Regions from separate parts of the Duganella sp. S19_KUP01_CR8 genome, predicted to be linked through region 2. Evidence: predicted binding sites of a transcription regulator. Region 2 holds the regulator's gene; each other region holds the start of a gene.

Region 1 (3,250 bases), on a different contig from region 2:
ACTTGTTCCCCGCCAGCGCCGGGAAGGCGCCCGGTATCCCTTTGCCGCTGGCCTGATGGCACGCCGCGCAGTTCTTCATGAACAGCGCCTTGCCATCCGCCGCCGCGTCCTGCGCGCGCGATGGCGCCGTGGCGCCGGCCGCCAGTACGGCGATGACCACCATCGCCGCCTTGATCAATACCTCCTTCATGCGCTGGCCCTTTCATGGATCTTGGCGATCTGCTGCCACGCCGATTCGATGGCACCGGCCTGCCAGCCGGTCAGGTAGCTCAGGTGCTCGCCGGCCAGCAGCACGCGGCCCTCGCCTTCCACCAGGATTGGATAAGCGGCGGCGCGGGTCTTGTCGGTCCACTCGGCCCAGCCGCCCAGGTTGTACTGCACGCGGTGCCAGGCGACCGAGAACGCGCTCTCGAAGTTCTCCGTGTACTGCGGGAAGATCTTCTGCCCCGCCTCCAGCGCGAAGGCGGCGCGCTCCTTCGGCGACAGCGCGCTGGTCTCGATCGCCGCCGTCTGGTACTGGTAATAACCGAGCAGCACGCCCTTCTTCTTTTGCCAGCCGTAGGACGGCATCGAGATGGTGTTGATGCCTTTGAGGTCGGTGAGCACATGGCCGCCGTACAGGTGCTCGTCCTCCTCCCAGAAGCGGCGCTTCATCTGCAGGCCGATCTTGCCGACCGGCGCGTAGGCCACCGTGGCGACGGCCTTCTTGAACTTGTCCGAGAAATCGGTATCGATCTGGCGCAGCACCGACAGCGGCATCGCCACCAGGCAGTAGTCGGCGGCGATGCTGCCGCTTTTTCCGGTGCCGGTGTCCTTGTAGGTGACCGTGACGCCCTTGTCGTTCTGGCGGATGGTCTGCACTTCCGAGCGGTAGCGGATGTTCTTGCCGACGCGCTTTTCAAACGCCTTGGCGATGGCGTCCATGCCGCCGACCGGCTGGAACATGGTGTTCTGCATCGGGAAGTCCTGCACCGCGCTGTAGACGTTGCCCAGCTTGGAGGCCAGCAGGTCCTTGAAGCCCAGCGGGTCGGACGGCGTGCCCGCTCCCGGAACGATGCCGGCGCCGGGGTTGACGGCGAAGCCGCGGCCGCTGCGCCCCTTGTATTGCAGGTCGGCGCCGGCCAGCTGGCCTTCGTGCGCCAGGTAGTCCAGCAGCAGGCGCTGGTCGTCGGCCGTCAGTTCGGCATCCAGCTGCTTGCTCTTGACCGACTTGGCCAGCAGCTCGGAGACGTGGCCGCGCATGTCGGCCTTGATCTCGGCCACCCGCATGCGCTTGCCGGCGTAGGGGCCGGCGTTTTCCGAGTAGACGAAGGAATGGTCGTTATCGTTGACCATGACTTCCAGCGGCACCTCGAACAGCCGCGTGTAGTGCAGCGTCGACTGGTGGTGCAGCGGGATGCGCCACGGGCCGTGGTTGATGTACTGGCCGTCGTCGAATTCGCAGGTCTGCTTTTCGCCGCCAAGCTCGGTCAGGCTGAAGCCCTTGCGCGCGGTCTGGCAGCGGCCGCCGGCGAACGAGCGCGCTTCGAGGATCTGGCAGTGGTAGCCCAGCTTCCCCAGCTCGTAGGCGGCGGTCATGCCGGCCAGGCCGGCGCCCAGTATCAGCACCTTCTTGCCTTTGCCGCTGCCGCTCAGCGCCGGCGGCGCGGAGGCGGTCGAGCCTATGCCCATGCCCCAGGCGTTCATGGTGTTCAACAGCAGGCCGGTGCCGCCGACCGCCGCAGCCCGATACAGGAAATCCCTCCGCGTTAATGCACTAAACGATTTAAACGATTTGACTGTTTTACTATTCATCGATTTCCTCTCGTGACTTGCGAATCCATAGTCCTCATCTAGCAATCGCCGTGCCACAACGCCAAGCAAAATAAACTTGCTTCATCGTTGAAGCGAGCCTTATGGAATAAGGCGATCCGCCATCCTTGAATGCACTTCCATCGACAGACTTTATTTGCGGCGCATCCGGCGCAAGGAACGGAAAAAATGGCGCGACGCACCAGCGGGAGGCGTGCACCGAAATGGCGGAAAGTGGCATGCACGGCGCTGGACAGCGCCGTGTGCTATCGGTTTTGAAAATCAGTTAGCGAAGCTGGCGTAAGCGTGCGTAGTGCTACGTAGGGGTGTGGCGGAGACGGTTTGGATGGGGTGTGGCAGGTAGGCGATTTCCGCCGCGGCGAGGTGGCGCTGCGCGCTGCTGCTGTCGGCCATGTGGCAGGCGTGGAATTGCATGGGCGCGCCGGCGTCCAGCAAATAAATCATGTCCATGTCGGCCGGATCGTAGGCGACGCGCACCTGCCACTGCCCGCGCTGGCGCGCGCGCTCGAACCAGCGCTCGTTGATGGCGCGCGCGCAGGTGTAGACGCTGTCGAACAGCACGATGCCGTCGGCGGTGACGGTGGCCTGCGTGGCAGGCATCAGGCTGCAGCGCAGCAGCTGTTCCGGATAGGTCTTCAGGCTGCCGCCACGCTCGGCGACGCCCCACTCCCACAGTTCGCGCGGCGTGGCATGGCCGTGGTTGGGCAAGCGGCGGCTATTGTTGTGGTAGAGGATGGCGTCGATGACGATGCGGGTGAACTGGTCCAGATCGAGCACGCCGTCCAGCCGGCAGGCCGTGCCGGCGTCGCCCGGCGCCAGCAGCAGGAAGCGTTTTTCCAGCACGGCCTTCCATTCGTCCGGGCCGTCGCCGGCGTCGGTGCAGCGCAGGTTGAAGTTGTTGAGCAGTGTTTCGCACTGGGCGCCGCCGCTCAGGGCGACGTTGGTGGCCAGGGTTTCCGGCAGGTGGCGGCTGGGCCACTGTCCGGCATCGATGGCGCGGCCGTATTGCTGGCTGTAGCGCTGCTTGTCGGCGCCGCAGTTGGCTAGCGCGAGCATCGCGTGCTGCCAGCTGGGCGCGCCCAGGCCGATGTAGACACCGGCCACCATGCGGCTGAAGACATCGACCACCACGTACACCAGCGGCCGTCCTATGGCCTGCTGGCGGTCGGCGCGCGAGACCAGCTGCACTTCGGCGCGCACCACGTCCAGGTAGAAGCCTGCGCCGGGCCGGCCAGACAGCGCCGCAGCGTCGACGGCCTGTTGGCTGGCGGCCCGCGAGCCGCGCGCTGCGGCGGCGGCGCTGCGGCGCGCCACTTCCGGCGGCCGGTCGTCGTCGTGATCGAGCCAGTAGTTGAACTGGCCGAAGGTCGGCAGCGCGGCTGGCTGCGCGCCGGACGTCGCCAGCACGCGGCCGCTGTCGGCGTCGACGCGGCGACCG
Region 2 (3,250 bases):
GCCGTCACCGCCAGGCCTTCCCAGTAGTAGTGGTTATTGCGCGTGCCCTTGTGGGCATCGGAGTGCGCCATGGTGGCGTCGGCCAGCGTCTTGAACCAGGCTTCGATGGTTTGCTGCTGGACGGGGGTGGCGGCCGGCTTGACGCGGGCGTAGCTCAGCGCCATGCCGCCCAAAGTCCACTTGCGCACGTACCAGGCCTGCTCGCTGGACAGCTTGCCCAGCAAGGCCCGCTGCCCGGCCCAGCTCTCCAGCCAGCCCAGCGCGCAGGCGGCGTTGCCCTGGCTGGCGTTCTGCGCCACCTCGGCCAGGAAGTCGTCGATCGGCTTGGTGTTGGCGATATTGCGCGCCCGCAGTACCGGATCGATGACGGAGTGGTGCGCATCCGAGTAGTAGCTGTTGGCGTCGATGTCGATCACGGCCGGCGGCGGCGCGGTGCAGGCCAGCACGGTGGGGGCGGCCAGCGCCAGCAGCCATGCCGTAAATAGTTTAGCTCGTTTCATGCCACTCCCGTCCAAGTTTGGAAAACGTTTACTCTAAACCATTTGGACGCAAAAAAGGGCGCCTCTGCACCCTTAGTTTGATGGTGCCGGGGCCGTTGTTATAGGGCGGCGGCAGCGGGTTCGTAGCTATCCGGGAGATGCTTGATCGCATCGTGGCCGTGCTCTTGGACCTTGGCTTTGTATTTCATGACCTGCCGATCCAGCTTGTCGATCAAGGTATCGATGGCGGCGTACAAGTCTTGGGACAGGCTTTCCACGTAGACGGTCTTGCCCGACATACGCAGGTTGATTTCAGCCTTCTGGCGTTTCTCTTTCTCTTTGAGGTTATCTACAGTCAGGATGACAGCAATATCAATCACTTGATCAAAGTGGCGGGTGACGCGTTCCAGCTTGTTCTGCACGTATTCACGGATGGCCGAGGTCACTTCGAGATGATGTCCACTGATGGTGAGATTCATACACACTCCTAAAGATAATGTCGCTTCTTACGGTTAGTGCGGAGCCCATTACTGCCGGGCGCGCAGGAACCAAGTAACTACAAAGATTTACGGAGACTGACTGGCGGGATCTTCAACGCTTCGCGATATTTGGCAACAGTGCGTCGCGCAATCACCATGCCTTGTTCTCCCAGCATGTCCGCAATCTTACTGTCGGATAAAGGATTTTTCGGGTCTTCTGCTCCTGTCAATTGCACGATGAGTGCACGTATCGCCGTCGAACTTGCTTCCCCCCCCGCTTCGGTGGCGACATGGCTACCAAAGAAATATTTCAACTCAAACATGCCATGCGGGGTCAGCATATATTTTTGAGTTGTTACACGAGAAATAGTGCTCTCGTGTAGTCCCAGTGTATCAGCAATTTCGCGAAGCACAAGGGGGCGCATGGCAACCGCACCATGGGAGAAAAAGTTCTTTTGTCGTTCTACTATCGCTTGTGCAACGCGCAAAATCGTGTCGAAACGCTGGCGCATATTTTTGATCAGCCACTTCGCTTCCTGCAGCTGCGCGCCCATCGCGCCCTCGCCTTTTCCCTGCTTGAGCAGGTTGGCGTACATGGCGTTCACGCGCAGGCGTGGCATGACGTCGTTGTTCAGGCTCACTTGCCAGCCGTTGCGCGCTTTTTTGACGATCACGTCCGGCACCACGTAGTCCGACACGTCCGACGCGAACGCCGAACCCGGATGCGGATTGCACTGGCGGATGACGGTTTGTGCTTCGCGCAAATCTTCGTCGTCGCACAGCAGCGCCTTCTTCAGTTTGTTGAAATCGCGCTGGGCAAACCAGGTCAAATGATTTTCAACAATCGCCAGCGCCATGCGCCGCGTCACCATCGGGATGGCCGGCAAACGCTTGATCTGCAGCGCCAGGCATTCGGACGCGTTGCGCGCGCCCACGCCCATCGGGTCGAAGCTTTGCAGCATCGACAAGGCGGTCTGCAACTCGTCGATCTCCAGCTCCAGCTCTTCCGGCAGGCGGGCCAGGATTTCTTCCAGCGATTCTTCGAGGTAGCCGTTCTCGTCCAGCGCGTCGATGATCAGCTCGACCAGCGCGCGGTCACGCATCTCCAGCACCGTCACCCGCATCTGCTCCATCAGGTGCTCGCGCAGCGTGCAGTGGCTGGCCTCCAGCTGCGGACGCGAGTCCTCGTCGTCGGGCGCCTTGCTGCGGCCGGCGTCGCTCCAGTCGACGTCGGCGTCGCTGCTGGTGCTTTCGGTGTCGGCGGCCGGGCCGTCGTAGTTGTCGGCGTCGGCGGCCGGCGCCTCTTGCGCGTTGGGCGGGCCTTCCGGCGGCGCGTCGCCGACCGGGGCTTGCTGGCTGATGGCGCCGTCCGACAGCAGCCGCAGCGAGCGGTCCAGCGGGTCGTCGAGGCGCTCCAGCAGCGGATTATCGGTCAGCAGCTGTTCCAGTTCCTGGTGCAGCTCCAGCGTCGACAGTTGCAGCAGCCGGATCGACTGCTGCAATTGCGGTGTCAGCGCGAGGTGCTGCGACGTGCGCAGTTGCAAAGACTGTTTCATGGGTTTTACATACGGAAGTGTTCACCCAGATACACGCGACGCACCGATTCGTTGGCGATGATGTCGTCTGGCCGGCCTGAAGCCAATACCGTGCCCTGGTTGATGATATATGCGCGGTCGCAGATGCCCAGCGTCTCGCGCACATTGTGATCGGTAATGAGGACGCCGATGCCGCGTTCCTTGAGGAAGCGCACGATGCGCTGGATCTCAATCACGGCGATCGGGTCGACCCCGGCGAATGGTTCGTCGAGCAGCACGAAGCGCGGATTGGTCGCCAGTGCGCGCGCGATCTCCACGCGGCGGCGCTCGCCGCCTGACAGCGACAGCGCCTGGTTCTCGCGCAGCTTTTCGATTTGCAAATCGGCCAGCAGGGTATTGAGCCGTTCATCAATGGCAGCCTTGGATAAAGGCTTGCCGTCCACTTTCTGAATTTCGAGGACGGCGCGGATATTTTCTTCCACCGTCAGCTTGCGGAACACCGACGCTTCCTGCGGCAGGTAGGACAAGCCGAGCGAGGCGCGGCGGTGGATCGGCAGCGAGGAGATATCGGTGCCGCTGATATCGATGCTGCCGGCGTCCGACGGCACCAGGCCGACGATCATGTAGAACGAGGTGGTCTTGCCGGCGCCGTTGGGGCCGAGCAGGCCCACCACTTCGCCGCACTCGACTTGCAGGGACACGTCGTGCACGACCTGGCGCTTGCCGTAGGTCTTTTGCAGGCCGCGTACGATCAGGG
Region 3 (3,250 bases), on a different contig from region 2:
CTTCATCACGTTGGCCGATACCTGCTGCCGCGCGCGCGCCGATGAATTGGCGGCCAACGGACGACGTGGACGGCGGATTGGCGCAGCTGCTACCGGTTCGGCGCTATCGGGTTTGAGCATGGCGTTCATGGCATTCCCCTATCAGGCTTTGATCTTGAACGAGGCGGCGAACGCTTTCGGGTTCTTGCCGTCCCATACGGAACCATCCATCATCTTCGAGGTGCGCAGCGGGCTTTTCGGCACCGGCGTCTTGGTCATCGTTGCCGCGTCCTTGTACAAATCGATCTGGTTGACCGAGGTGGCCACGGCCAGGTAATCCGGATCGTCCTTCAACAGACCCCAGCGGCGGTGCTGCGTCATGAACCACATGCCGTCCGACAGATACGGGAAGTTGACCGCGCCGTCGTTGTAGAACTTCATGTAGTTCTGGTCGTCCCAGGTCTTGCCCAGGCCATTCTGGTAGCGGCCCATGATGCGCTGGTCGATCGCGTCCTTGCTGGTGTTGACGTAGGATTTGTCGGCGATGACCTCGGCCATCTTGTTCTTGTTGGCCAGCGAGGCGTCGATCCATTTGCCGGCGTCGAGGATGGCGGCCATCATCGCGCGGCAGGTGTTCGGGTTCTTCTTGGCGAATTCCAGCGTCGACCCGAGTACCTTTTCCGGGTGGTCCTTCCAGATGTCCTGGGTGGTGGTGGCGGTGATGCCGACGCCGTCCATGATGGCGCGGTGGCCCCACGGTTCGCCCACGCAGAAGCCGTCCATATTCCCGACCCGCATATTGGCCACCATCTGCGGCGGCGGCACGGTGATGACCTTGGCGTCCTTCATCGGGTTGATGCCGTTGGCGGCCAGCCAGTAGTAGAGCCACATCGCGTGGGTGCCGGTCGGGAAGGTCTGGGCGAAGGTGTATTCGCGCTTGTCGGTCTGCATCAGCTTGGCCAGCGACGCGCCGTCGACGGCGCCCTTGTCGGCCAGCTTCTTCGACAGCGTGATGGCCTGGCCGTTGTTGTTGAGGCCCATCAGCACCGCCATGTCTTTCTTCTGGCCGCCGATGCCCATCTGCACGCCGTAAAGCAGGCCATACAGCACATGGGCTGCGTCCAGATCGCCGTTGGCCAGCTTGTCGCGCACGCCGGCCCAGGAAGCCTCTTTGCTCAGCACGAATTTGACGCCGTATTTTTTATCGAAGCCCAGCACCGAGGCCATCACCACCGACGCGCAGTCGGTCAGCGGAATGAAGCCGATCTTGATTTCTTCCTTCTCCGGCTTGTCCGAACCCGCCGCCCACACCCCACCTGTTGCCAATCCCAACATGCTTCCCCCCGCTACCAGGCCTGCGCCATGAATGATTTGCCGACGCTTGGTGTTCACAGTTTCGGATGGCAGGTTGTTACCTGCTTGTGGTTCTTTGTATTCCATCGCAAATCCCTCATGTAGTCAGCAAGACAAAACGGCAAAAAAAAAGTCTACCCAACATGAACGGATTCATGAGTGTAGACGTCGTTGTCTGGTGGACCTCACCGCCGTTGGCGAGGTACAGCAAGCGCATCGTTGCGCTTGCCTACAGGCTATGCAATGTCTGTGCCAGCAAGTTTTAGAGGGAGAAAGGGGGAATCGGGCGGATGGCAGCGCCATGCCATGGCGCAGAAAACGCACTGCTATTGCGCAGTGCATCATTTTGGACGGGATTTAGCCGAGCAGGTCTTCTACGTCCAGGATACGCTGGGCGACTTCGGACAGCTTGAGGTTTTTGCTCATCGCCATGCTGCGCAGCTTTTGAAACGCCTGCTCTTCGGTGAAACGTTGGCGTTCCATTAACAGGCCCTTGGCGCGTTCGATGATCTTGCGTTCGGCCAGTTTGCTCTTGGTATCGGACAGCTCGTCCAGCAGCTTCTGCTCGCGCTTGAAGCGCGCCAGCGCCACTTGCAGCACCGGCTTGATGCGGTCGCTCTGCAGGCCGGCCACGATGTAGGCCGATACGCCGGCCGCCATGGCGGCTTCCATGCTCTCGGTGTCGTCGCTCTCGGTGAACATGACGATGGGGCGCCGCTCGTCGCGGGTGGCGATGACGATATGTTCCAGCACATCGCGCGCATCGGATTCGGCGTCGACGATGATCATGTCGGGTTGCAGCTGGGCAATGCGCTCGGGCAGGTACATGTCCGGCGGCAGCGAGGCGATGATGTCGTAGCCCGCTTCGAGCAGGCCGATGCGCAGCGCACGCGCCCGTTCGGCCTGCGCGAGCAGGGATGCGTCATCCTCGTCGCCGGCATGGATGATGGTGTTGACGACCACAATGCGTAAATGTTTCATGGTCATGCTGGAGATTGGAGTTGGTTCATGACGCTTAAGCAAGCAAGAATCAATCCATTCTACGGCACACGGCAGGTGTCGTGCCAGCGGAAGCGGCCCGCCGCTAGCGTTTAGCAACGGGCCGCGCTGGGAATCAGCCGACTTCGGCGTCGTACTCGCTCAGACGCTTGGCCACGCGCGGCGCCAGTTCGTGGGCGGCGGTGACGGTCATCTCCAGGTCGTGCAGTTTGCCGTCCTTCAGGCCGTAGACCCAGCCGTGCACCGTGACGTTCTGGCCGCGGTCCCATGCGTCCTGCACGATGGTGGTCTGGCAGACGTTGGACACCTGCTCGACCACGTTCAGCTCGCACATGCGTTCCGCGCGCAGCTTGCTGGTCAGCACGTCGCCGAGGTAGCGCTCATGCTTCTGGTGCACGTCCTGCACGTGGCGCAGCCAGTTGTCGGCCAGGCCGACGCGGGTGCCGGTCATTGCCGCGTGCACGCCCTTGCAGCCGTAGTGGCCGACGATGATCACGTGCTTGACCTTCAACACATCGATCGCGAACTGCAGCACCGACAGCGCGTTCAAGTCCGAGTGCACCACCACGTTGGCGATGTTGCGGTGGACGAAGACGTCGCCCGGCGCCAGGCCCAGCAGCTCATTCGCCGGCACGCGGCTGTCCGAGCAGCCTATCCACAGGTATTCCGGCGAAGCTTGCTGCGCCAGGCGGTTGAAGAAGTCGGGGTCGCGCTCGACTTCCGATTCGGCCCAGCGGCGGTTGTTGTCCAGCAGGTCGCGCAACGGGGAATTGCTGTTGTCCAGATCACTCATGATGCTCCTCTCGTACATAAGAAGACCGCCGGTCCAACCCGAAAAGGGTGGCGCGGCGGTCCGATATTACCAAGACTGCATGACATCGCAGTTACTCGAAACCTTTACTCAAAAAAGTCCTTCACC

The links. Region 2 encodes sigma-54, which starts transcription at its own class of promoters, with help from an activator protein. Its sites were predicted from a motif close to TGGCANGNAANCTGCTTT; they were not measured.
Region 1: a site for sigma-54 is predicted at 1,833-1,850, ahead of V6M89_RS27590 (flavin monoamine oxidase family protein). Genes of this name have one in related genera too.
Region 3: a site for sigma-54 is predicted at 1,570-1,587, ahead of V6M89_RS15645 (CmpA/NrtA family ABC transporter substrate-binding protein). Genes of this name have one in related genera too.

Annotation. Positions count from the first base shown of each region.
Region 1 covers NZ_JAQQPR010000038.1:46,528-49,777, reverse strand. The annotation lists gene V6M89_RS27595 (c-type cytochrome) at 1-190, opposite strand, end outside; gene V6M89_RS27590 (flavin monoamine oxidase family protein) at 187-1,794, opposite strand; gene V6M89_RS27585 (Mu transposase C-terminal domain-containing protein) at 2,074-3,250, opposite strand, start outside.
Region 2 covers NZ_JAQQPR010000009.1:158,861-162,110, reverse strand. The annotation lists gene V6M89_RS11645 (alginate lyase family protein) at 1-500, opposite strand, end outside; gene hpf (ribosome hibernation-promoting factor, HPF/YfiA family) at 599-958, opposite strand; gene V6M89_RS11635 (RNA polymerase factor sigma-54) at 1,036-2,514, opposite strand; gene lptB (LPS export ABC transporter ATP-binding protein) at 2,520-3,250, opposite strand, start outside.
Region 3 covers NZ_JAQQPR010000014.1:92,212-95,461, forward strand. The annotation lists gene ntrB (nitrate ABC transporter permease) at 1-129, opposite strand, end outside; gene V6M89_RS15645 (CmpA/NrtA family ABC transporter substrate-binding protein) at 142-1,419, opposite strand; gene V6M89_RS15650 (ANTAR domain-containing response regulator) at 1,690-2,313, opposite strand; gene can (carbonate dehydratase) at 2,447-3,124, opposite strand; gene dnaJ (molecular chaperone DnaJ) at 3,229-3,250, opposite strand, start outside.